DNA from 2 places in the Sporosarcina sp. So3-204 genome. Region 1 is predicted to be linked to the other one. Evidence: predicted binding sites of a transcription regulator. Region 1 holds the regulator's gene; the other holds the start of a gene.

Region 1 (12,561 bases):
AATCATCTCTGGAACACATGCAATTTCGATAAGTTTGTTCGGCATTCTTCGTCCGGGAGACGAATTATTATATATTACTGGAAAGCCATATGACACGTTAGATTCTATTGTCACGGGTAATGGTAAAGATACTGGTTCTCTTCTTGATTACGGCATCACGTATAAACATATTGATTTGAATAAGGATGGTTCGGTTGATTTTGAGGAAGTTGAAAAGAATATTCATGAGAGAACGAAAATGATTGGTATACAACGCTCGAAAGGCTATTCTGAGCGCCGATCCTTTATGGTAGATGAAATTAGTGAAATGATACAAAGAGTGAAGGCGATTAATCCTGAGCTCATGGTCTTTGTTGATAATTGCTACGGGGAATTTGTTGAAGAGAAGGAACCGACAGAAGTTGGTGCTGATTTAATGGCGGGTTCTTTAATTAAAAATCCAGGCGGCGGACTTGTGAGAACAGGTGGTTATATCGCAGGACGGAAAGACCTCGTCGAACAATGCGGGTATCGAATGACGTCTCCGGGGATTGGTGCAGAAGCTGGTGCGTCGCTAGATACATTGTTAGAAATGTATCAAGGTTTTTTTCTCGCGCCACATGTTGTTAGTCAGGCGGTAAAAGGTGCTCTGTTTACGGCAGCATTGCTTGATAGTTATGATTTAAACACGACTCCTCATTATTCTGAGAAACGAACGGACTTAATCCAATCGGTATCTTTTTCAAATGCTGAGCAAATGATTGCTTTCTGTCAGACTATACAAGAAAATTCTCCAATTAACGCCCACTATGCACCTGAGCCTGCGTATATGCCAGGTTATACCGATGATGTAATTATGGCAGCTGGAACTTTCATCCAAGGTTCCAGCATAGAACTTACAGCTGATGGTCCAATTAGAGCGCCCTATACTGCGTATATACAAGGCGGATTAACATACGAACATGTTAAAGCGGCAGTTATGGCATCAGTGGAAAAGCTTGTCAGTAAAAAATTAATGTAAAATATAAAAAGGAGCTACTCTTCTAACGAATGAGAGTAGCTCCTTTTGCATATAATTTAATGAATCAAACGATAAACGCCGACTACTTTGCCAAGAATGGACACGCTATCAACAATAATTGGATCCATTGTTGCATTTTCTGGTTGTAAACGATAATAATCTTTTTCTTTAAAGAATCGTTTAACAGTAGCTTCATCTTCATCTGTCATTGCAACGACGATTTCACCATTTTGTGCTGTATTTTGTTGTTTCACAACGACATGGTCACCATTAAGAATTCCTGCTTCAATCATACTGTTTCCAACAATTTCAAGGACAAAAAGATTATCTTCAGGTGAACCGAATGATTCAGGTAGTGGGAAATATTCTTCAATATTCTCAATTGCTGTAATAGGTAGACCTGCAGTAACTTTTCCGATGAGTGGAACATTAATAACGCCAGGAATAAATGCATCAAGTCCATTTGGATCAAGGATTTCAATTGCACGAGGTTTCGTAGGGTCTCTTCTTATGTAGCCTTTACTTTCCAATCTAGCTAAATGGCCATGGACAGTGGAGCTGGAAGCTAAACCGACTGCTGTACCGATTTCTCTCACGGAAGGTGGGTATCCTTTTTTCTTAACTTCTGCTTTAATAAATTCTAAAATGTCTTCTTGCCTTTTTGAAATTTTTGACATCTGCTTCACCTCTTAAAATAGTTTTTTTACGCCAAGAGTAAAAGATTCTACTCAATATACGTTTTATTTATTATGTTAAGTATATCAGCGGTAAACTAAAAAAACAAACATTAGTTCTAATTAAGTCGTTGACATTAAACTCGAAATATCTTATTATAAGAACATGCATTCCGAACATGCATTCTAAATTGGTCAAGGGGGAATTAAATTGCAATTAATTAAAAATAATTTTTATATACTTTCTGTTATTATGTTGTGCGTACTTTTAACGTTTATTGGAACATATAAGATAAAGAGTGATATAGATTATGAAAAAGTAATTGTTTCTGAAGGGGACACGCTTTGGTCTTTCTCAAATCAATATGAAAAACAAATTCCGACTGATAAATGGATTGCGGAAACGATTAAAATTAACGATTTGGCTTCAGCAAATATTAGAATTGGTGAGGAGTTACTTCTACCTAAAGGTACAAAAGTGAATAGCAGCAGTATTAATCGAACTGAGATTGCTAGTGAAGGGCAATGAACGATGTGAAAAGAAGCGTAATATATTGCAGAGTGAGTACTGAAAAACAAACGCAGGAAATGTCTTTAATGCGACAAGAGGAAGAACTTAAACATTTGGCTACTAATCTAGGTTTCAATAATATAGAGGTATTTAGCGATAAGCATAGTGGTTTCGACATCGAAAGGGATGGGCTTCTTGATTTATTGGAGTTTGTACGTGATGAAAATATTGATGCTGTCTTAATTCAAGATGAAACAAGACTTGGTCGTGGGAATGCAAGAATGGCTGTTTTGCACTTACTTTCAAAAACTGCAACAGAGATTTATTCTCATGCAGATAACGGTGAAATACCTTTAAATGAAATGGACACGATGCTTCTTGAGATACTTGCAATTGTTGAGGAATATCAAAGGAAACTTCATAATGCCAAGATTAAACGGGGTATGAAACGGGCAGTAAGAGACGGTTATAAACCCCATCAAAATTTGAGGAATATAGGGAGTGCAGAAGGTCGGGAACGAATAGAAGTGCCTATTAGTGAAATTGTATCCCTAAGAGAAAAAGGACTTACATATGATGAGATTACGAGTGTGTTAAAGGGACTTGGCCATGACGTCAGTAAAGCTACCATCCACCGTAGATATAAAGAATATGAATTAGAGCAGGAAAGCTAAATCGTTGCGCTTCCTGCTTTTTTTGTATACGTTTTAAGTATATATATATGGATAGGTGGAGAGAAAATGTTATCTAAAGAAAAACTTGAAAGAATAAATGAACTATCTAAAAGATCGAAATCGACTGGCCTTTCTATTGAAGAAGCAAAAGAACAAACAAAATTACGCCAGGAATACCTTGTCGCATTTCGATCATCAATGCGTGAAACGATTGAAAATGTAACAGTGATTGATCCTGATGGCACAGATGTAACGCCTGAAAAGGTAAAGCGTGCACAAAAACAAAATCCATTAAACTAGGCATTCGTTTGCCCGAATTAATTGTAATTCGAGCAAAATTTGTCTAAACTAGAAAGTGTATAAAAATAGATAGTTAAGCGAAGGGAAGTTCATTTAAATGACCCAAAATATTGATCAACTTGCAATCACTACAATACGTACACTTTCAATTGATGCAATCGAAAAAGCGAACTCTGGTCACCCAGGATTACCAATGGGAGCAGCGCCAATGGCATATACACTTTGGACAAAGCATATGCACCATAACCCATCAAATCCGCAGTGGTTCAACAGGGACCGTTTTGTTTTGTCAGCGGGACATGGTTCAATGCTTTTATACAGCCTACTTCATCTAGGTGGGTATGGCCTTCCAATGGAAGAAATTAAAAATTTTAGACAATGGGGTTCTTTAACACCTGGACATCCTGAATATGGTCATACGGCCGGTGTCGAGGCTACAACTGGTCCACTTGGACAAGGAATCGGTATGGCTGTGGGTATGGCTATGGCTGAAGAACATCTCGCTGCGACTTATAATAAGCCGGAATTTGACATCGTAGATCACCATACCTTTGCGCTATGTGGTGACGGCGATTTAATGGAAGGTGTAGCTGCTGAAGCTATTTCATTAGCTGGCCATTTACAATTAAACAAACTTATTGTTTTGTATGACAGCAATGATATTTCATTAGATGGCGATTTAAATATGTCGTTTTCAGAAAATATAAAAAAACGTTTTGAGTCATACGGCTGGAATTATATCCGTGTTGAAGATGGTAATGACTTAGATGCAGTTTCAAAAGCAATCGCGACTGCAAAAAATAATACAGGTGGACCAACTATGATTGAGGTTAAAACGGTCATTGGTTATGGTTCTCCAAACAAATCAGGTACATCTGGAGCTCACGGGGCACCACTTGGTGAGGATGAAATGAAGTTAACAAAAGACTATTACAAATGGACATTTGAAGAAGATTTCTATGTGCCTGATGAAGTATATGAGGCATTCAATGACGCAGCTGAAACGTTAGGTGTGCAAAAAGAACAGGCGTGGAATGAGCTTTTTGAGAAATACAAAGCTTCACATTCTGAGTTAGCAACGCAGTTGAAAGATGCTATTGATCGTAAGTTACCTGCTGATTTTGAAAAGTCTTTACCGACTTATGAAGCCGGTACATCACTTGCAACTCGTTCTGCTTCAAGTGAAACAATCAATGCAATAGCGAAATCTTTACCGTCAATTTTTGGAGGTAGTGCTGATTTGGCTTGTTCAAACAATACGACTATTAAAAGTTCTGGCGACTTCTTACCGACAGATTATTCAGGACGCAATATTTGGTTTGGGGTTCGTGAATTTGCAATGGGAACTGCACTAAATGGTATGACACTTCACGGTGGTGTGCATACATTTGGAGCGACGTTCTTCGTATTTAGTGATTATGTTCGCCCTGCGATTCGTCTATCTGCAATTATGGGATTACCAGTCACGTATGTCTTCACACACGATAGTGTAGCTGTCGGTGAAGATGGTGCGACACATGAACCTGTCGAACAGATTGCATCCCTACGTGCAATGCCAGGACTTTCTGTCATACGTCCTGCAGATGCGAATGAAACTGCAGCAGCATGGAATATCGCTGTATCATCTACGAACACGCCGACAACACTTGTCTTGTCGCGTCAAAACTTAACTGTACTTCCTAAAACAGCTGAACTCGCAATGGAAGGCGTTAAAAAAGGTGCGTATATTGTTTCACCAGCAGGTAAAGAACAAGCAGATGCAATATTAATTGCTACTGGTTCTGAAGTGAGCCTTGCTTACCGCGCGCAGCAACTCTTAAAAGACGAAGGCATCGACGTTTCTGTCGTTTCTATGCCGTCTTGGGATTTATTCGAAAAACAAGATGCGTCATATAAAGATAGTGTTTTACCAAAGAATGTGAAGAAACGTGTTGGAATTGAAATGGGTGCTTCACTTGGTTGGCATAAATATGTTGGAGATGAAGGTGCGGTTCTTGCGATTGATACATTCGGTGCAAGTGCTCCAGGTGGTACAGTCATTGAAAAGTATGGCTTTACAGAAGAAAACGTCATAAAAATTGTAAAATCAATTCTTAATTAACTAGAATTATTAAAGCTGTTCCAAGAGCCAGAATTTAACCGGCGAAGGAACAGCTTTTTATTTTCCTTGTTGTGTTTTATAATTAGAATAAACAAACCTTTTGTCGTTATCGCCTGTTTACGACAAAAGTAGTGGTCGGAAACTCCGTAGTGTGACAGTCTTTTCAATAGAGAACGTGTAAACTATTATCTAGAGGGGGTGGCGATTGTGCGATCTTACGGGATATACAAAGTGAAAAAAGCATACGAACCGTTCGTTATTGGCCGCGAGAAATTATTTTATGATTTATTAAAAGAAAATTGTTATCGAACTGAGGATTTACGTGAAGTCCAATACTTATGTGACATAATCGAAAGACAAGCTATTAATGAAGCAATCATTATGAATTTAGGAAAAGTATTTACTACAGTCGAATGTGAGGGTGAGGAATTCAGGCTTACGCACCCTGTTAAAGGCTCGATTCTTATCACTCTTTCACCTTATTCGATGACCGTTTATTGCCGTGGATCCCGCATGTTGGATCTGGATCTTTTCGTAGCCTTGTCTGAAGTCGGTAATCGTTTTTTTGCAGTGATGGAACAAGACGGCGAGTGGGGATGGCTGAAACCTATAAAATATTCAGATCAGAAAATTAGAAATGAAGTAGTATATTGAAAGAGGAGAAACATTGTACATGAAAATACAACTTTCATGTATATTGTTTCTTTATTTTGTTATTTATACATAGATCTTGGTTTGTTGTGTCATGTTTTGTAAAAGGTTGTTTGCTATTCACTTACACTCTGTTGTATAATATCTCATGGAACGTTATTTAGAATTACTGAAGTGAAGGAGGTATGGCGTATGACACCTGTATGGTGGATCGTATTAATAGTTGTTGCGCTATTTGCTGGTGTGGCCCTCGGATTTTTCATTGCACGTCGATATATGATGAAGTATTTGAAAGACAACCCGCCAATTAATGAAGAAATGTTAAGAATGATGATGATGCAAATGGGACAAAAACCTTCACAAAAGAAGATTAACCAAATGATGAAACAAATGAATAATGTTAGTGAAAAACCTAAAGTAAAAGGTAAAGAGAAACGTTGATTTAACGGGTTTTTTAATCGTTCGCTTGAATTTTTCAACTAAAGCTTTCATTTAGCAGGTCTTAGTTGGGTAAGCCTTCATCTGATTTTTAAGGTAATTTAAGAGTCGCTTTTTCTATTCGAGGAAACTCAAATGGAAAAAGCGACTCTTTTTGTTGTCCATAAAGTGCGCATTAGAAGAATACACGTATCACTGTAAAGCAGACTACTGAAAAAAAATTACATTACTTTCTTGGAGTCTTGGTATACAAAAAGTAGACTTTATCTTTTATTCTCTTGTAAGTGTAATAATCTTTTTCAAATTGATGGCATATCTTTATTTAACTCAAATATAATTTAATTGCGCGCAAACTTCGTGTGGTTTATGGTTTTTATTAAGGTATTAGGTCAATAAAGTTTTCTACCATTTCTTTTAGCAAATTTATTTTTTCTTGAACCATGCGAACTCATACGATATGGGATCTTTTTAACTAAATCAATAATTTTACTGCAATAATCTATTTCCAGTTCAATTCGTAAGAAGTAGCTCTCGAAAGGGATTTATCTTTCATCGACTCATCAACCTGATTGACAGTTTTTCTGACATTTTTGATTATAACCTTTATTTTATATTTCTGGAATTCGCAATAATTGTTTTACTCTTAATCAATTTTTTCAGTGCAATGTAGACTGTTTTATAAATATGTATATCAAATAAATTTACATTTGGTATTTGGAGTTTACTGAATTATACACCACAAAGAAACCTTAACACTCAGCCCATATAATACATGGGTTGAGTGTTAAGGTTTCTTGATTTGAAATCATTGGTTTATCACCTAGTAATTCGACTTAACTTATACAATAAAAAAATGGTCTCTATTTCAATTTAATAAAAAGTGGATCATTCTATATTTTAATATCTAAACTTTTAGCAAGTTTCATTGATAGGAGTCGAACGCGGATGTCTGGAACGGAAAATAACAGTTTTTTAATCAGCCTCCAATTTTAGGTGGAGTTTTTCAGTGGCCCCTTCAAATTAAAGGCCCATATAAAACTATCGAGAATAAAGAATCAGAACATGTTTAACTATTTTTCTAGTATCAATAATACTGTACCAAATCTAGTGTCTAAGCTTCGAATAACCTTATTTTTACTATTTTAAGTATTTTAAATAGTGTGTATACATATAGTTTAATATATGTTACCTTGTATTTAGTCATACACTATTACTAATTAAAAAAAGGGGGATGTAAGATGAGTGGATTAGACTGGGCTGTAGTGATTGGTTTTTTCTTGTTGATGATTATTATTGGATTTGCATCATTTAATAAAGTGAAAGACTCAAAAGATTTTTTTGTAGCAGGTGGAAACATACCGTGGTGGTTATCAGGAATTTCACATCATGTCTCGGGTTATAGTGGAGCAGTGTTCGTAGCATATGCCGGGATTGCTTATACACATGGTTTCACATTATATGTCTGGTGGGCATTGCCGATTTTTGTAGCGGTTACATTTGGTGCATATACAATGGCGCCTCGCTGGTCCAAACTACGAACGATATTAAATATTGAATCACCTACGGAATATTTAAAGCTACGTTATAATATTCAAACCCAACAATTAATAGCGTGGAGTGGCGTACTCCTAAAGTTATTTGATGTTGGTGCTAAATGGGCGGCTATGGGGCTTTTACTTAATGTATTTACGGGTATGCCTATTATTTACGGAATCTTAGCCTCGGGGATAATTTCACTTATCTACATTACAGTAGGAGGGTTATGGGCTGATATTTGGACGGATTTTGTTCAATTTATAGTGCAAATAATTGCTGGAATCGTAATGTTCGTAATTGTTCTGAAACAGCTAGGTGGAGTTGGATCAATTACTGGAATATGGGAAAGGTTACCCCCTTCGAATAGTCAAGCTTTTAATGAACCGTACTCAATGGCTTATGTATTTGTATTTGTATTTATTGTTTTTCTGAGTTATAACGGTGGTACATGGAATTTAGCAACTAGATATATTGCTTCTCCAACTGGAAGTGATGCTAAAAAATCTGGTATTTTATCAGGTATTTTATATTTATTATGGCCGCTAATCTTATTTTTCCCGATGTGGGCAGCTCCACTGATATTACCAAATTTAGAAGACCCAAGTAGAGTCTATGCTTTGTTAACACAAGAACTATTACCAGCTGGCTTAGTCGGTTTAGTGTTAGCTTCTCTATTTGCCGCTACAATGTCAATGACATCTTCAGACGCAAATACGATTTCAGCTGTTATCACTAGAGATATATTACCGGTTATATCAAAAAAGTTTAGAGATATTAATCAAAAAAACTCTTTAAAAATTGCAAGAATTACTACATTTATATTTACTACAGCAACACTAGTAATTGGAATCTATGCTGATAATTTCGGTGGAGTTCTTGGGTTACTAATTACTTGGTTTGCAGCGCTTGTAGGTCCCGTATCAATCCCTATGGTTCTTGGCTTGTTGCCGATCTTCAAACATAGTGATTCAAAAGCAGCTTTTAGTTCAATCATCGGCGGGTTGATTATGTTTGTCATTACGAAATTCATAGGGGATTGGCCTTTGTTTGTTCAAGTAGGTGCTCCCGTATTCACTTCTGGTTTAATTTACATCGGTATGGGCTTCTTAAATAGAAATAATGCAGTACCATTAAAAGTTGAAAATCTGTTGGCATCCCTTAGTAAAAGCGATGTAGAACTAGCAGCAAAGAAAAATGAAAACTAAGACTTAATAGACTGAGAGGATCAAGGTATGGAAAATAAAGAAATTTATAGTTTTTATAAAGAACAGCTTGAGAATAACTTTTGGCCATTTTGGGAAAAGGCTTTTGACCATGAATTCGGCGGGGTCTATACTTGTTTTTCAAATGATGGAACTAAACTTCTATCCAAAGAAAAATATACATGGTCACAGGGTAGATTTTTGTGGTTATGTTCTGAAATGTATGAGTTGAGTGAAAGAGGTAATTTAGAGATTAATAAAAAAAAATTGCAAACATTTGCAGACCAAACGTATAAATTTTTAACGAACTATACAATTCTGCCGAACTATCATGTGTTATATGCAGTTACACATGACGGAAGACCAATAAAGAACCAAATGGACATTAGTTTATTTGCGGATGCTTTCGTAATCTTGGGCCTAAGTAAGTATGCCAAAGTGTTTATGAATGAGGAGGCCTTTGAAAAGTCGTTAAAAGTTTATCATTCTGTTATGGAACGCGTAAATGGATCCAAATACAAATCAGAACCATACCCAGTACCAGAAGGGTATGAATCTCACTCAATTTGGATGATTTTATTAAATGTTACCCAGGAGATGGCAGAAACCTCGCGAGCCTTTCAGAATAAATCATATGAACAAATTTCCATGGAAAATAAAATCATTGGTGAAAAGATTATTAATGACTTCTTTTTACCAAGTGGGAAAGTTATTGAAATGAAGCCTATTTCTAAACAAAATAATACTACGTTGCTAGAAAGGCATGTAAACCCAGGTCATGCCATTGAATCAGTATGGTTCCACGTTCACAACTTATTTTTATTTGAAGAAGAAAATAGACAAAGCAACATTGGAAAGTTAAGTAAGGCAACTTTATTTGCTCTAGAAAAAGGATGGGATAATGAGTTCGGAGGTCTTTTGCGTTTTGTAGACGAAGATGGTAGTCAACCAAAAGGAGAACTAAGAAAAAGTGCGTATGAAAATTTGATTCAAGAAACTTGGGATACAAAGTTATGGTGGCCTCACTCTGAATCCTTATATACAACACTACTTATGTATAAAGTTACAAAAAACGATGTGTTTTTAGAATGGTATAAGAAAATGTTTTTGTATATATTTGAAACATTCCCGAATGATGACCTTGTAATCGGTGAATGGATCCAAATACGAAATCGTGAAAATGCCCCTATTGATAGGGTGGTTGCTTTGCCAGTTAAAGATCCATTTCATATTATGCGTAACTTTATATTAATTCTAAAGTTAGTAAAAGACGGGGAGTAAAAAAATGTCGTTTCTTTTAGGTACAAGTCAAATTGATATTACGCCAATAAATCCAATCAAGTTAGCTGGCTTTGCGCATCGAACTGAAAAAACATTTAAAATTCATTCACCTATTTTTATTAAGACCTATTTATTTGAGAGAGATACGAATCTGATTCTTTTAATTATCGGTGATGTGATTTGGTGGGATAGAAAACTAGTGAACAAGTGGAAGCGAAAGATTCATGAAGAATTTTTGATTCCGAAAGAATCAATTTGTTTTCACGCGACCCACACACATTGTGGCCCACAAATTAGTGATGAATTCACGCCTTCACTGGGTAAAGTTGAAAAAGAGTATGTAAATAGTCTTGATGAGAAAATAATGTGTAGTATAAAAGAAGCATTTACAAATAAAGAAGTTGTTTCTGTAAAAAAAGGTGTCACTTCTTGCAGACTCGGAATTTATCGTAGAAAATTAGTAGATGGTCATGTAACTATGAGACCAAATGATAAAATCCCTTGCGATAATGACTTAACAGTACTTACATTTGATACGGAACTAGGTAGAACAAAGGCAATGCTTCTACATTACGCTTGTCATCCAACTTGTACAGATGAAAATATGATTTCTTCGGAATATCCAGGGTATGCTTGCAAGTTGCTTCAAGAAGAATATGAAGATACGACCATTGGATTCTTGCAAGGCATGAGTGGAGATATTCGCCCTAGACTTATAAAAGACGGTCTTTTTTATAGGGGCGGCTTTGAAGAAATGGAGAAAATAGGAGAATCTTTTTATGAGCACGTTATAGATTGCTTAAAAAACAATATTTCTGAACTCAGTTTATCCGGCCGTTGCTTCGCACGATCAAAAACTGTAGAACTTCCTTTTAAAAGAAACTATTTAATTAGCGAAGATATAGGCATTTCTGAGAATGTGTTAGAGGAGTGGAATAAGCATGTTGGTTCAGTTTTTGGGGACAAAAGAGCAAGTGAATTGGAGATAATTCTTTTCCAAATAGCAGATGAATTAATTTTTATGTGTTTTAATGGTGAGATGGTTCAAGAGTATGGAGCAGAGATAAAACGTGAAAATAGTCATGTTTTATCAATAGGTTATTGTAATGGAATGGTTGGCTATATTCCAACAGCAAGACAAATAATGGAGGGTGGATACGAAGGGGAAGAATTTATTTTCTACTTTGGTTTACCCGCCCCTTTTGAAGAATCAATTGAGAAATCATTAAAAAAAGAAATAAATATAATATTAGGAGGTACGAAATGAAAAGTATTCCAGTAGTAGAAAAAAAACAGGATTTATTAAATTATTTTGTTTACAAGAATAGAAGTGATATGGGAAAGGCCGCCGCGGCCGAAATTGCTAATAAAATAGTAGAGCTTCAAAATAAAAAAGATGTAATTAATATGATTTTTGCAGCTGCTCCATCTCAAAAAGAAATGATTACTAATCTACTTAATGATTCCCGAATTAAATGGGATAGAATTATCGCATTTAATATGGATGAATATTTGGGCCTACCTGAAGACGCCCCTCAACTATTTCAAAAGTATTTACAAGAAGAAATATTTAATAAAGTTTGTTTTAAAGAAGTTCATTTGATAAATAGCTCAAATCAACCGAAGGAAGAAATCAATCGTTATACATCATTAATTAAAGAACATCCAATTGATATTGTTTGTCTTGGTATTGGAGAGAATGGGCATATTGCTTTTAATGATCCTCCAGTTGCCGATTTTAGTGATCCAGAAATAATGAAAGTTGTTGAACTTGATAATTTCTCTCGTCAACAGCAAGTTAATGACGGGTGCTTTGAAAAATTTAATGATGTCCCTCAATATGCACTCACCTTAACAATCTCAGCCCTACTTTCTGCATCGTATATGTACTGTGTTGTGCCGGGTCCTACCAAGGCAAAAGCGGTTCGTGATACATTATTAGGTCCTATATCAGTCAATTGCCCTTCATCAATCTTAAGAACGCATACTCAAGCATACCTGTATATGGATAGTGATGCTTATGGAACTGTTGAAAATGAAATTTAACAGTTCTATTATTAAAGGAATTCATTACAAAAAAAATAGTCCTGTATCAATTGAGGTGCAGGACGGATTTATTAAAAGTGTTAATCCAATCGATAATGACGACAAAAGTTTACCTATTCTAGCTCCAGGATTCGTAGATTTACAAGT
Region 2 (12,561 bases), 450 kb from region 1:
ACATCAGGCATACCGCCTTTGATATATTCAATAAACGATTTCATTTCATTGTAAGTCATGTTTGTTTTCATATTATCGCCAACAGCGTCGATGACATCACCGTATTTTGTGATGGACTTAACAGAAGTTGCTTGCTTTAATATTGCTTGCAAAACATCTTGTTGACGTTTTCCGCGTTCAACGTCACTATCGATTTTACGAGTTCTTGAAAGTGCTAATGCATGTTTACCGTCAAGATGTTGTTTACCAGGCGTTAACTGAATTGTGCGTTTGTCATTTTCATCTAACTCGAGGATTTCTTTTGGAATATTAACATCGAGATCAATTCCGCCAAATGCATCAACAACGTCAATGAAAGCATTAAAATTCATTTTCACATAATAATCGATTGGTATATCAAGCATTCCTTCTACTGTTTCAATTGTTCCGTTTACACCACCGAAAGCATGTGCATGCGTAATTTTGTCTTCGCGACCTCTGTCGGGAATATAAACATACGAATCACGGGGGATGCTAATGAGTTTTACCGTTTTATCTTTATTATTTAGTGTTGCAACGAGTAGTGCATCAGAGCGGCCATGTCCGCCTTCTTTTCTTTTTTCACTTTCATCTACGCCTAGAAATAGAATAGAGACGTTGTCACGAATAGGTTCAACCACTTCAGCGCGTAAATCAGATTTGGTTCTGTTTTCAATTTCTTCATAGGCACGATCAGCAGCATTGGCAGCTTTTTGTTGTAGATTAACTGCGTAAGCAACGACGACTAGGAAGGCAGATAAGGTTACGAGGAGCGCTATTTTTATAACTAGTCTTTTTCCAGACTTTTGTTTTTTACTTTTTTTATAATCTGTTCTTTTCATCTATTATTTCCTCCGACCTCAGTATATAAATTCACTCATAACTGATTTATAAAAACGAAAAAAATTATGTCGCTATGGGCTTAAACCCTTTTGTTGCGCACAATTTTACAGTCTATTATATTATACCCTTTATTTTGTGTTTCGTAAAATATATCAAGCGTCGAATTCTAAGAAAGCATGATTAACGATGGCGATTTTTGCTTGTCCACTAGTCATATCAATCATCCATTCTTTAAAATTAAGATCCTGTGAAATGGGTATATATAAATATAGCTCGACATCTTCAGCGTATGTAATTTCTTTGAGTGGGTAAACAGACTGTCTAACTTCATTCTCAACTTTGCCAAGCCATGTATAATCAACAGATACTTTCATCAGAAAATGGCATTTCCTTATAACAACTCCAGTTGCGGAAATTCCTTCTGAAGTAGCGCGCCCGTATGCACGAATGAGTCCGCCGCTGCCAAGCTTAATGCCACCGAAGTAGCGTGTTACGACGACAGCTGTGTCTTTCAATTCTTGTCGCTTTAACACTTCAAGCATAGGGACCCCAGCGGTTCCGGATGGCTCACCATCATCATTTGCTTTTTGAATATTATCATGTTCTCCAATCATATATGCAGAACAATTATGATTTGCTGTATGATGTAATTTTTTTATTTCATTAATGAAGTCAAGCGCTTCTAGTTCGGTTTCTACTCGTTTAATGTACGTAATAAATCGTGACTTTTGAATAACGAATTCACTCTCTCCGTAGTCTTTCACGGTGCGATAATCAATTCTCATAGTAACACCTCCACTACTTTGTAATACAATCTTAACACGAATCGGGCTGTCTAATGATATAATGAAGTAAGTGTGTAATTGAATATGTCATACCACTTACATTCTACATAATAAAGAAATTTTAAGTTTTGGGCTGGAGGGAAGAAATTGGTTAACAGTGAAGTTGACATAAAAGCCTTGGATACGATTTTTCATACTATTATACGCACGATGGATCAATCAAAGAATGATATCTTCATTATCAGTGAACAAAGTCGCAAAAGCTTTGATAAGATGAAGAGTGAGTTGGAAATCATAAAAGCTGAGATCTTGAGGTTAATTACCGAAGGTGACGCTATTGAGAAGTTAACCGGCTATTCACGTAAACGTCTAGCTGATGTTTCTAAAAACTTTGGAAATTATTCTGAAAATCAAGTAAGGGAAACATATGAAGTAGCTAATAAGTTATTGGTGAAACTGTCAATCAATCGAATGGAAGAAAAACAGCTGCGCCAACGTAGGGATGAACTAGATAGACGTCTTGTTGAACTTCTAGATACGATTGAGCGAGCAGATCAACTTGTTAATCAAGTGGCGACTGTTAGCAATTATTTAACATCAGACTTGAAAAATATTGGTGAAGCGCTTGAAACGGCAAAGCATAAGCAAGATTTCGCAATCCGAATTATTGAAGCACAAGAAGAAGAACGTAAAAGACTCTCCCGTGATATTCATGATGGACCTGCACAAATGCTTGCGAATGTGTTGATCAGATCTGAATTAATTGAAAAAACGTATACTGAAAAAGGTGCAGAACATGCTATGGTTGAGTTAGCTGATCTAAAAGTGACAGTTAAAGATGCGCTTTTAGAAGTGAGACGAATTATTTACGATTTGCGTCCAATGGCTTTAGATGACCTAGGCTTAATTCCTACATTGAAAAAGTACTTATCAAAAATTACAGATTTTGAAAAAGAAATATATATTCACTTTCAAAATAGTGGACAAGAACAACGCTTTCATACTAATATCGAAGTAGCGGTGTTTCGACTTGTACAGGAATCTGTGTCCAATGCAATAAAACATGGTGAACCCAAGGACATTTGGGTGAAGATTGAGTGGCTTAACGATATAATAAATATAGTGATTAAAGATAATGGAAAAGGGTTCGATAAGAATGAAGTGAGAGATAAATCATTTGGTCTTATCGGGATGCGTGAAAGAATAGTTTTACTAAAAGGTACAATGAAAATAAATTCAGCTCCGGGTAACGGAACGACTATTTTGTTCCGTATTCCATTTGAAAGCGGTACAATTAAAGGCTAATTCCTTTAGGAGGAAGAAAAATGACAATGATAAAAATAGTAATAGTAGATGATCACCAATTATTCCGTGAAGGTGTAAAACGAATTCTTGATTTTGAGAACTCTTTTGAAGTAGTTGCAGAAGGCGATGATGGTAGTGAGGTCGTATCACTTTATGAAGAAAATAAGCCAGATGTTATTCTGATGGACATCAATATGCCACGTATGAACGGTGTCGATGCAACTGAATTGCTACTTAAAGAGCATCCAGAAGCGAAAGTAATTATTTTGTCGATTCACGATGATGAATCTTATGTGACACATGCATTAAAAACAGGTGCACTTGGTTATATGTTAAAAGAGATGGATGCCGAGTCAATTATACAGGCAATAAAAGTAGTTGCAGAGGGTGGTTCTTACCTTCATCCGAAAGTAACACGTAATTTAGTTACAGAATTCCGTAGATTAAGCGAACGGGAACATAAAGGTGCTTTCCAACAAAACGATATTCGTCGTCCATATCATTTACTAACTAAGCGCGAATGTGAAGTGCTTCAGCTATTAACAGATGGACAAAGTAACCGGACAATCGGAGAAACGCTATTTATTTCTGAAAAAACTGTGAAAAACCATGTATCCAGCATCCTGCAGAAAATGGCTGTTAATGACCGAACACAAGCAGTTGTCTCTGCAATAAAAAATGGCTGGGTCGAAGTTAAATAAGTAGTTGATTAATAAAGAAAAGAGGGCCTTCCGTTTGGATTGGCTCTCTTAATTATTCAGGAGGTAAGACATGAAGAAGTTGCCAATTGCGATTACTTTAAGTGCTATGCTTGTGCTTGGTGCTTGTAGTAGTGATAAAGAAACAGGGGAAAGTGGCTCCACAAATGACGGAGAAGCTACAAATGAATACGGCGCGATAGACCACGGTGTTGAGGATAAAGGAATCGGCTTTACCGTAGACGGTGGTACAATCGAAGAAGCTTCGGGTGTGCCCGCTAAGGAAAAGGATCAACTTGTCAAAGCGCTTAATCGGTATGTTGAAACTTCCAACGACCAAGACATGGATGCTTATCTGGCAACCTTATCTGAAAAAAGTTTTGATATTGAAGAAGAGCAAGCATTTATGGAGAAAATTTTCAGTGAATATACTGTCGTAAAAGAAGTATCTAATGTAACGATTACAAAGTATTCTGCAACAGAAGCACAAGTGTTTTCTGAAGTAACAACGACATCAAAATTACTCGCTTCTGGGGAAGAAACAATTTCTTCTGGACGTCAAGTGACTGTGTTTGTGAAAGAAGAAGATGTGTGGAAAGTGGCGTCACTGAGCTATATAGGGAATCCAGAATAATTTATAAAACCTTCTAGCATTTTATCGCTAGAAGGTTTTATTTATTTCCATATCGGTTGATATTTTCGGTAATTAAACATATAATAAAGTAAGAACTAGTGTTCGGGAAGGCGGATGAGAAAAATTGCCGTTAATACCAAAAGAGGCATTGCCTTACTTTGAGAATAAGATTTATTTACCGATGATACTGATTGTTTTGGAACGTGATCGAAAGGTATTTGAAAATGGCTCCTTCAAGTTAAAAAGACCTTATGTACAAATCGTAGATGAGGTGGTGCAATCGGTGCAAAAAGAATTGAAAGAAACAACTATTTATTTGCAACGTAATAATATGAAAGTTATTCGTGGGAAAACGGATGACACCTTTACTGAGTATGCATTTATTTATGGTGGCTATGAAGATCATCGCCGGTATTTAAATGTTCGTTTGCGAAATAGAACAGAGGAACTACTAACGGTATACTTTTCAACGACACGTAATTAGTTATTAATAAAATTTGTTGAACCTATTAATTGCTGTTGTTTTTTTAGGAAGTTTATTCTCAACAAATGAGCTAATGAATATTGCCGTTGTATTGTTGATAAGGAAATGTTGACATCTATGGAATAACCATTCGTTAAATAGATTGTACATCCCATATTATTACCTTTAAAGTTTTCAATCGCATGTAAAGCAATCCATATATTCTGCTCCGATGTAGCAGACATTGTAGGTAGAAAAATAAGTGGTATACCACCATCATTTGCTATGATAAAGGGCAGTTTATGTCGTTTATGAAGAATATACTTGGAACTGTTTGTAGCTGTCTTAAAAGAGTTTCCATAATAGGTACAGGACTTGTTTACGATATGAAATGGCTTTCTAGGGAGAGATAGCACTCGGTTCTTTTCGATGATTCTCGTCATCATCTTATTTTCTTTCAGAACCGGTTGTAGTACGAATGTGTCGAAAGAAATAATATACGCAGCGTTTTGACTTTTTGGATTCAATAAAATCACTACTTTCATTATATTTGTAATATTCATTATATAAGAACATTTGAATAATGTAAATAGAAAATAGTTAATATTAACTATTTTTAAAATTAGGTATTCAGTTTTTTGGTTGTACAATAAATGACGTTGGTAAAGAAAACCCCCTTCTCTGTAAAACAGGTGAAGAGGATGGAAATTCACTAACGTCATTTTTTGAAGATATTGACCCAAAGAATCCTACCCCCCGCTAATTTCCGTTCCGAGCGGCGCGCGGATAAGTGCGGAAAGATGCAGTTCAATCTTTCCCTCCTCCTCGTCGCGAAAACCGCGCGCCTGCGGGGTCTCACCTGTACTCCGGACAAATTGAACTTTCATTCGTCCAAAACTCCCGCCGAAATCGCCGCTCTGCACGCCAATTAGCTAAAAGTGTAGGCTATATACGTTCAATATAAATAGAAAACAAGCGGATTCTCATTCATTTTAAGTTGAAATTAATTGAGCCAAAACCTGTTAAAATAAATTAAAAATCACCACACGCTAATGCAGTATGATCCTGCTTTAGAAGCGTAATGGCGATAGGATTGAAATCTACGGTGATTAAGGACCATTTATTTCAACTTATTTTATCCAGTCACAGTCGACTGAAAACACTTCACTAACGTCATTTGATAAAGAACCAGTTTTTATAATAAAAAAAAGACCCTTCACTTTGAAGGGTCTAATGGAAAAAATTAGTTTTGATAATCAATCGCTGCTGCACCGAGAAGTTTTGCTGCGACAAGCATTGCATTTTCATCAAAGTCGAATTTAGGATGATGATGTGGAAATGCATTTGCAGGCCTTGCACCAGTAAAGAAGAATGTACCAGGTACTTTTTCAAGATAATAAGCAAAGTCTTCTCCGCCCATTTGTGGCGTTGATTCAACGACTAATTCTTTGTCTAATACGGTTTCAGCAACTGTTTTAAAGAACTCAGTTTCAGCTGCATGATTGACGACCGCAGGATAGCCGCGAACATAATCAAAGTCAATGACACAGTCATTTGCAAGTGCTGTTCCATCAATAACTCGCTGCATCTCGCGTTCCATTAAATCTCGAATTTCGGGATTAAACGTACGCACTGTACCGCCAAGTTTCGCTGTATCTGCAATAATATTAAACGCATTTTCTGCAACGAATGAACCAACTGATAAGACCGCTGAATCAATTGGATTGACGCGGCGTGAGACAAGCTGTTGAAGATTCACAACAAGCTGTGCGCCGATAGCAACGGCATCTTTGGTTTGATGTGGTGCAGCCCCGTGTCCACCCGCACCTCTTACGAGAATATCGAATCTATCAGCAGCCGCCATTACAGGGCCAGCCAAGTATTCAACCGTTCCAAAATCAGTTAATGACCATAAATGCGTCCCAAAAATAACATCGACTCCGTCTAGACAGCCGTCCTCGATCATAGGTTTCGCTCCACCAGGTGCAAACTCTTCCGCGTGTTGATGAATAAATACATATTCACCTGCAAGATCTTCATGCATTTCATGGATGGCTTTAGCAAGTTGAAGAAGCGTAGCTGTATGGCCATCATGTCCACAAGCATGCATAACACCAGCGACAGTAGATTTGTAAGGTACATCTTTTTCATCTTGAATAGGTAGTGCATCGAAATCAGCGCGGAGTGCAACAGTTTTACCAGGTCTTCCGCCTTTTACGCGTGCAACGACACCATTACCACCAACATTTGAGCGAACTTCAACGCCAAGGTCAGCGTAAAAGTCGAGTATATATTTTGCTGTTTTTTCTTCTTGGAAAGATAACTCTGGATTCATATGAAGGTAGCGACGCATAACGACCATATCTTCGTAAGAATTTGTAAGTTTCTCGAATAATTTTTCTTTCATATAATTACCCCTTTTCAAAATAAAAAATCAATAAAGTTAATTATAACAATGAAAATACGTTCAAGCAACGCTCCAAGAATTATTGATTCGATAACTTTTCAAGATTACTTATCGTTATTTTCTTCTTTTACATGGAATGTTGTTACATAAGGTGCGCTTGAAAAGATATGGGAAGTTTTATCCGTACCAACACGGCTATCTCTTTTCTCGTGTGCTTCTGAATAGGCAGCTGAATTTTTCCAAGCATCAAAAAACATCGACTTTGTCCACTGTGTCATAACGATATACGTATCTGAATCAAGTGGGCGAAGAAGACGAAATGCGACAAATCCTGGTTCGTTTTCAATTGCACCTGCACGGTTTTGGAAGCGATGTTCAAAAACAGGACGTCCTTCATCCGTCACAGATATATTATTAAAAACGAAGAATCCTTTGTCTTCTAAATCACCAGAGGAACTAATGACCTCATAACTACGCGGCGTTTGAAAAACGGTTTTGCCTTCTGTCTCGTGTAATAAAACAGAATTTCCAGCACCTTGCATAACAACCATCATTTCATTTGGATAACGATTTTTAACAATATCCATAAAATATATTGTTCCTGAAGTTAAATAGATATTCATTTTTCAATCACTCCTTTTCTCACTTTATATTTTCCCTCATTTCCCACTTTAAAACAAACCTTGACGAAACTGTGGCACGCGTGTGGCACAATTATATGACAAATGAAGCGTTCATCTATACAATGCATGGTGAAACGTCTACTATTATAACGGATAAACAAATATTTATTTAAATATAAAACGAAAGTGGGAATGGCGTTTATGACTAAGTTTAACGATATTTTATTACGAGCGGCCCGCGGTGAAAAAATTGAATACACACCAGCATGGTATATGAGACAAGCAGGTCGTTCGCAGCCTGAATACATGAAAATTAAAGAAAAGTATTCACTCGAACAAATTACACATCAACCTGAATTATGCGCATATGTAACGAAACTCCCTGTCGATCAATACAATGTTGACGCTGCTATTTTATATAAAGATATTGTAACACCACTACCTGCAATAGGTATCGATGTGAAAATCAAAGCTGGTGTTGGGCCAGTTATTAGCAATCCAATCCGTACTGTACAAGACGTACATAATCTCGGAGAAATTTCCCCAGAAGATGATATTCCATTCGTTCTTGAGACGATTAAGATTTTAACAAAAGAACAATTGAATGTACCGTTAATTGGTTTCGCGGGCGCACCGTTTACTTTAGCGAGCTATATGATTGAAGGCGGTCCTTCTAAAAGTTATAACCTAACAAAATCATTTATGGTGTCAGAATCCGAAGCTTGGTTCGCATTAATGGACAAGCTTGCTGAAATGACAATTACTTATGTAACTGCACAAGTCAATGCTGGTGCAAAGGCAATTCAAATTTTTGATTCATGGGTCGGCGCTTTAAATGTAGCTGATTATAGAATTTTTATTAAACCAACAATGACACATATTTTTACAGAATTACGTAAGTTAAACGTACCTCTTATTACTTTTGGCGTAGGTGCGAGTCATCTTGCGAATGAATGGCATGACCTACCGGTAGATGTCGTTGGACTAGATTGGCGTTTGCCGATTCAAGAGGCGGGACAGCGAGGTCTTACAAAGCCTGTACAAGGAAATTTAGATCCTGCATTTCTTTTAGCAGATTGGCCAATCATTGAAGAACGCGTGAAGGTAATTCTTGAGCAAGGTGTTGAACATGGTAACCATATATTCAACCTTGGGCACGGTGTATTCCCAGACGTAAAACCGGCAACACTTAAAAAGTTAACTGAACTTGTTCATGATTACAGTAGAGAATTACGTAAAGCATAAGCTTCATAATTAAAAAAGAGGTGACAATATGTCTAAGAAAAAAATGGGTTTATTAGTTATGGCGTACGGTACGCCGAATAAAGAAGAAGATATTGAATCCTATTACACACATATTCGCCGTGGACGTCCACCAGCACCTGAACAATTAGAAGACCTTCAAAATCGTTATGCAGCAATTGGTGGTATTTCTCCGCTTGCGACAATAACGGAAGACCAAGCAAATGCGTTTTGTAATCGTATGAATGAAGTACAGGAAACAATTGAATTCAAAGCCTATATTGGTTTAAAACATATTACGCCATTTATAGAAGATGCTGTTGAGGAAATGCATAATGATGGTATTACTGAAGTAGTATCGATTGTTTTAGCACCACATTTCTCTACGTTTTCAGTGAAGTCTTATAACGCGCGTGCAGCAGAAGAAGCAGAGAAGCATGGTATTAAAATAACGTCGGTTGAAAGTTGGTACAAACAGCCGAAATTTATTACGTACTGGGCTGATAAAGTGAAGGGTACTTATGACAATATGAGTGATGAAGAACGTGCAAATGCTTGTCTCATTGTTTCAGCACACTCACTGCCTGAAAAGATTATTGCAAATGGCGATCCATATCCTGATCAGCTCAAGGAAACAGCGGACTTAGTAGCGGCAGAAGCCGGCATAGAAAAGTATGAAATAGGCTGGCAAAGCGAAGGACAGACGCCTGATCCATGGCTTGGTCCGGATGTACAGGATTTAACGCGTAATTTACACAAAGAAAAGGGCTATACAACATTCGTTTACACACCAGTCGGATTTGTTTCTGATCATTTAGAAGTGCTCTATGACAATGATTATGAATGTAAAGTTGTGTGTGATGAAATAGGCGCGTCTTATTACAGACCTGCGATGCCGAATACAGATCCACTATTTATAAATGCGATGGTAGATGCAGTATTTGAAAAGCTAAAGGAAAACTGATGAATATGGATGAACAACGTAAGAAAGTCGTGATTGTTGGCGGTGGGATTACGGGATTATCAGCTGCGTTTTATATGCAAAAAGAAGCACGAGAAAAAGGGCTACCATTAGATGTTGTATTGGTAGAAGCATCAAATCGTCTCGGTGGAAAAATTCAAACAGTAAGACGTGATGGCTTTATTATCGAGCGTGGCCCTGATTCATTTCTAACAAGAAAAAAGAGTGTTGGCATTTTAGCAAAAGACCTTGGTATTGAAAATGAACTCGTAAAGAATGCTACTGGACAGGCGTATGTACTTGTAAATAGAGTGCTACATCCTATTCCAGGTGGTTCAATTATGGGCATACCTACAGAAATTACACCATTTTTGAAAACAGGTCTCTTTTCATTAGTAGGTAAAATACGTGCGGCTGGAGATTTCATTCTCCCACGTTCAGGTATTGAAGGTGATCAGTCACTTGGTATTTTTTTTCGTCGTAGATTTGGAAGCGAAATCGTTGAAAACTTAATTGAGCCTCTTCTTTCGGGTGTTTACGCGGGGGATATTGATCAGATGAGTTTGGAATCGACGTTTCCACAATTTTATGAGGTAGAAAAAAAGCATCGTAGTCTCATTCTTGGAATGAAAAAGACGACGCCGAAACAAGTCATTCAAAAAGATGGCCAAGTTGAAAAAAAAGAGGGCGCTTTTCAAACGTTCCGCAATGGCCTTGAAACGATTGTTGAAGCAATTGAGCAGCAGTTAGAGCCTGGTTCCGTTATCAAGGGCGTACGCGTTGTGTCGATTGAAACAGAGGGCGATAAGACTATCCTTGGCTTGAATGATGGACAGCAACTAGAGGCTGACGCTATCATTTTGACAACGGGTCATGAAATGGCCGGACGTTTGTTTGAACCGCATGGTTTATTGCGAGAGCTAAGGAAAATTCCAACGACATCTGTTGCGACAATTGCTTTGGCTTTCCCAGAAGAGTCACTTGTGCAAGACAGGGAAGGGACTGGCTTTCTTGTTGCTAGAAGTAGTAATTATTCGATTACAGCTAGTACTTGGACGCATCGGAAATGGCCAACGACAACGCCGAAAGGGAAAGTGTTGCTTCGCTCTTTCGTCGGTCGTGTAGGCGAGGATGCAATTGTCGATTTGCCAGATGATGAAATCGAAAAGATTGTTCTCGCTGATCTCGGGGAAATATTGGAGTTAAAAGGTAAACCGGATTTCACAGTCGTAACACGTTGGAAAGAGGATCGTCCGCAGTATCGGGTCGGTCATAAGCAACGTATTGCCGAAGCACGTGCTGAAATTAAAAATAAGTTTCCACATGTTAAGTTGGCGGGTGCTTCTTATGAAGGCGTGGGATTACCAGATTGTATAAATCAGGGGAAAGCCGCTGTCAGAGAAGTATTAGATGAATTATTTTAAAATAAGTTAAAAAACACTTTGTTTAAGCCGTAAATTGTCGGCTTAGCAAGGTGTTTTTTTTGTGTTTAAGGGGTATACACAAAGATAAGAAATGGTGAAAGAGGGAAACGTATGAAAAAGAATTTGGTTGGAATACTCATTGCAGCAGTCCTATTAACAGGATGTGGGAAAGATTTCGGGCCGATGCCTGAGAACGAATTTCTGATTATTGCACATCGTGGGGCGTCAGCTTATGAACCTGAGAACACATTGGCTTCATTTGAATTAGCCGAAGAGTTAAAGGCGGATTACATAGAATTGGATGTCCAGTTAACGAAAGATCAACAACTTATTGTCATGCATGATAAAGATGTGAAAAATACAACGGATGCTGATGGTAAAATTGAGGAATTAACACTTTCTGAACTAAAAGAGCTGTCCGCAACATTCCGACATGATGAAGGTGCGAAAAAGGCTGTAAAAGGACCTGCCGAAGAATATGAAATACCAACTTTGAAAGAAGTACTAGATCAATTTAGCGGGAAAATGCATTTTATTATTGAATTAAAAGACCCGAAAAATTATCCAGGCATTGAAAAAGAGTTAGTTACTTTGTTGGAAGAGTATGAACTAATTGGTGTTGCTGAAAATGGGTATCCGAAAGTTGTTATTCATTCATTCAATAAGAAAGCGTTGAAAAAAGTACATAAATTAAATGAAAAGGTACCCTTACTACAATTAATTTCATTTAAAGATGATGAAAAGGCAACGATAACTGATAAGAAAATGAAAGAATTAACTTCATATGCGGCAGGCGTGGGCGTGAGTTACGAAGCACTAAATAAGGAATTTATTAAGAAAATGCATGAAGAGGGATTGGCGGTTTATGGTTACACTGTAAATGATGCGATAGCGGCGAGTGAACTAATGGGGATAGGTACGAATGGTATCCATACAGATCGTCCAGATATATTGGAGAAATAAAAAAGGCAGCTACTGGATTTCGTTATTCCAGATAGCTGCTATTTATAATTAGAGCATGTTGCACGTATCGCATTTATTGCCATAACACTCATGTTGTTCATCGATTTCACCACCGCAAGTCGTGCACATTTTCGAAGGTAGGTTTTTGAAAAATTCGATTATATTAACAATCATCTATTTTCATCTCCTCTATTT

What was found. The regulator LexA, encoded in region 1, represses DNA repair genes until DNA is damaged. The targets are predictions, from matches to a motif close to CGAACATATGTTCG.
Region 2: the regulator LexA is predicted to act here: its motif matches at 4,375-4,388, upstream of AC3RV6_RS03110 (YhjD family protein).

Annotation. Positions count from the first base shown of each region.
Region 1 is NZ_CM176485.1:1,107,577-1,120,137, forward strand. It holds gene AC3RV6_RS05300 (methionine gamma-lyase family protein) at 1-1,000, shown strand, start outside; gene lexA (transcriptional repressor LexA) at 1,057-1,677, opposite strand; gene yneA (cell division suppressor protein YneA) at 1,886-2,203, shown strand; gene AC3RV6_RS05315 (YneB family resolvase-like protein) at 2,200-2,859, shown strand; gene AC3RV6_RS05320 (DUF896 domain-containing protein) at 2,926-3,159, shown strand; gene tkt (transketolase) at 3,257-5,260, shown strand; gene sirA (sporulation inhibitor of replication protein SirA) at 5,468-5,914, shown strand; gene AC3RV6_RS05335 (YneF family protein) at 6,104-6,352, shown strand; gene AC3RV6_RS05340 (sodium:solute symporter family protein) at 7,588-9,090, shown strand; gene AC3RV6_RS05345 (AGE family epimerase/isomerase) at 9,118-10,368, shown strand; gene AC3RV6_RS05350 (neutral/alkaline non-lysosomal ceramidase N-terminal domain-containing protein) at 10,373-11,635, shown strand; gene AC3RV6_RS05355 (glucosamine-6-phosphate deaminase) at 11,632-12,414, shown strand; gene AC3RV6_RS05360 (N-acetylglucosamine-6-phosphate deacetylase) at 12,404-12,561, shown strand, end outside.
Region 2 is NZ_CM176485.1:657,740-670,300, forward strand. It holds gene AC3RV6_RS03085 (LCP family protein) at 1-860, opposite strand, end outside; gene AC3RV6_RS03090 (YigZ family protein) at 1,014-1,646, opposite strand; gene AC3RV6_RS03095 (sensor histidine kinase) at 1,794-2,951, shown strand; gene AC3RV6_RS03100 (response regulator transcription factor) at 2,978-3,652, shown strand; gene AC3RV6_RS03105 (nuclear transport factor 2 family protein) at 3,723-4,283, shown strand; gene AC3RV6_RS03110 (YhjD family protein) at 4,408-4,767, shown strand; gene AC3RV6_RS03115 (competence protein ComK) at 4,764-5,273, opposite strand; gene AC3RV6_RS03120 (amidohydrolase) at 5,990-7,153, opposite strand; gene AC3RV6_RS03125 (antibiotic biosynthesis monooxygenase family protein) at 7,258-7,776, opposite strand; gene hemE (uroporphyrinogen decarboxylase) at 7,978-9,021, shown strand; gene hemH (ferrochelatase) at 9,050-9,982, shown strand; gene hemY (protoporphyrinogen oxidase) at 9,988-11,403, shown strand; gene AC3RV6_RS03145 (glycerophosphodiester phosphodiesterase) at 11,515-12,366, shown strand; gene yhfH (protein YhfH) at 12,415-12,540, opposite strand.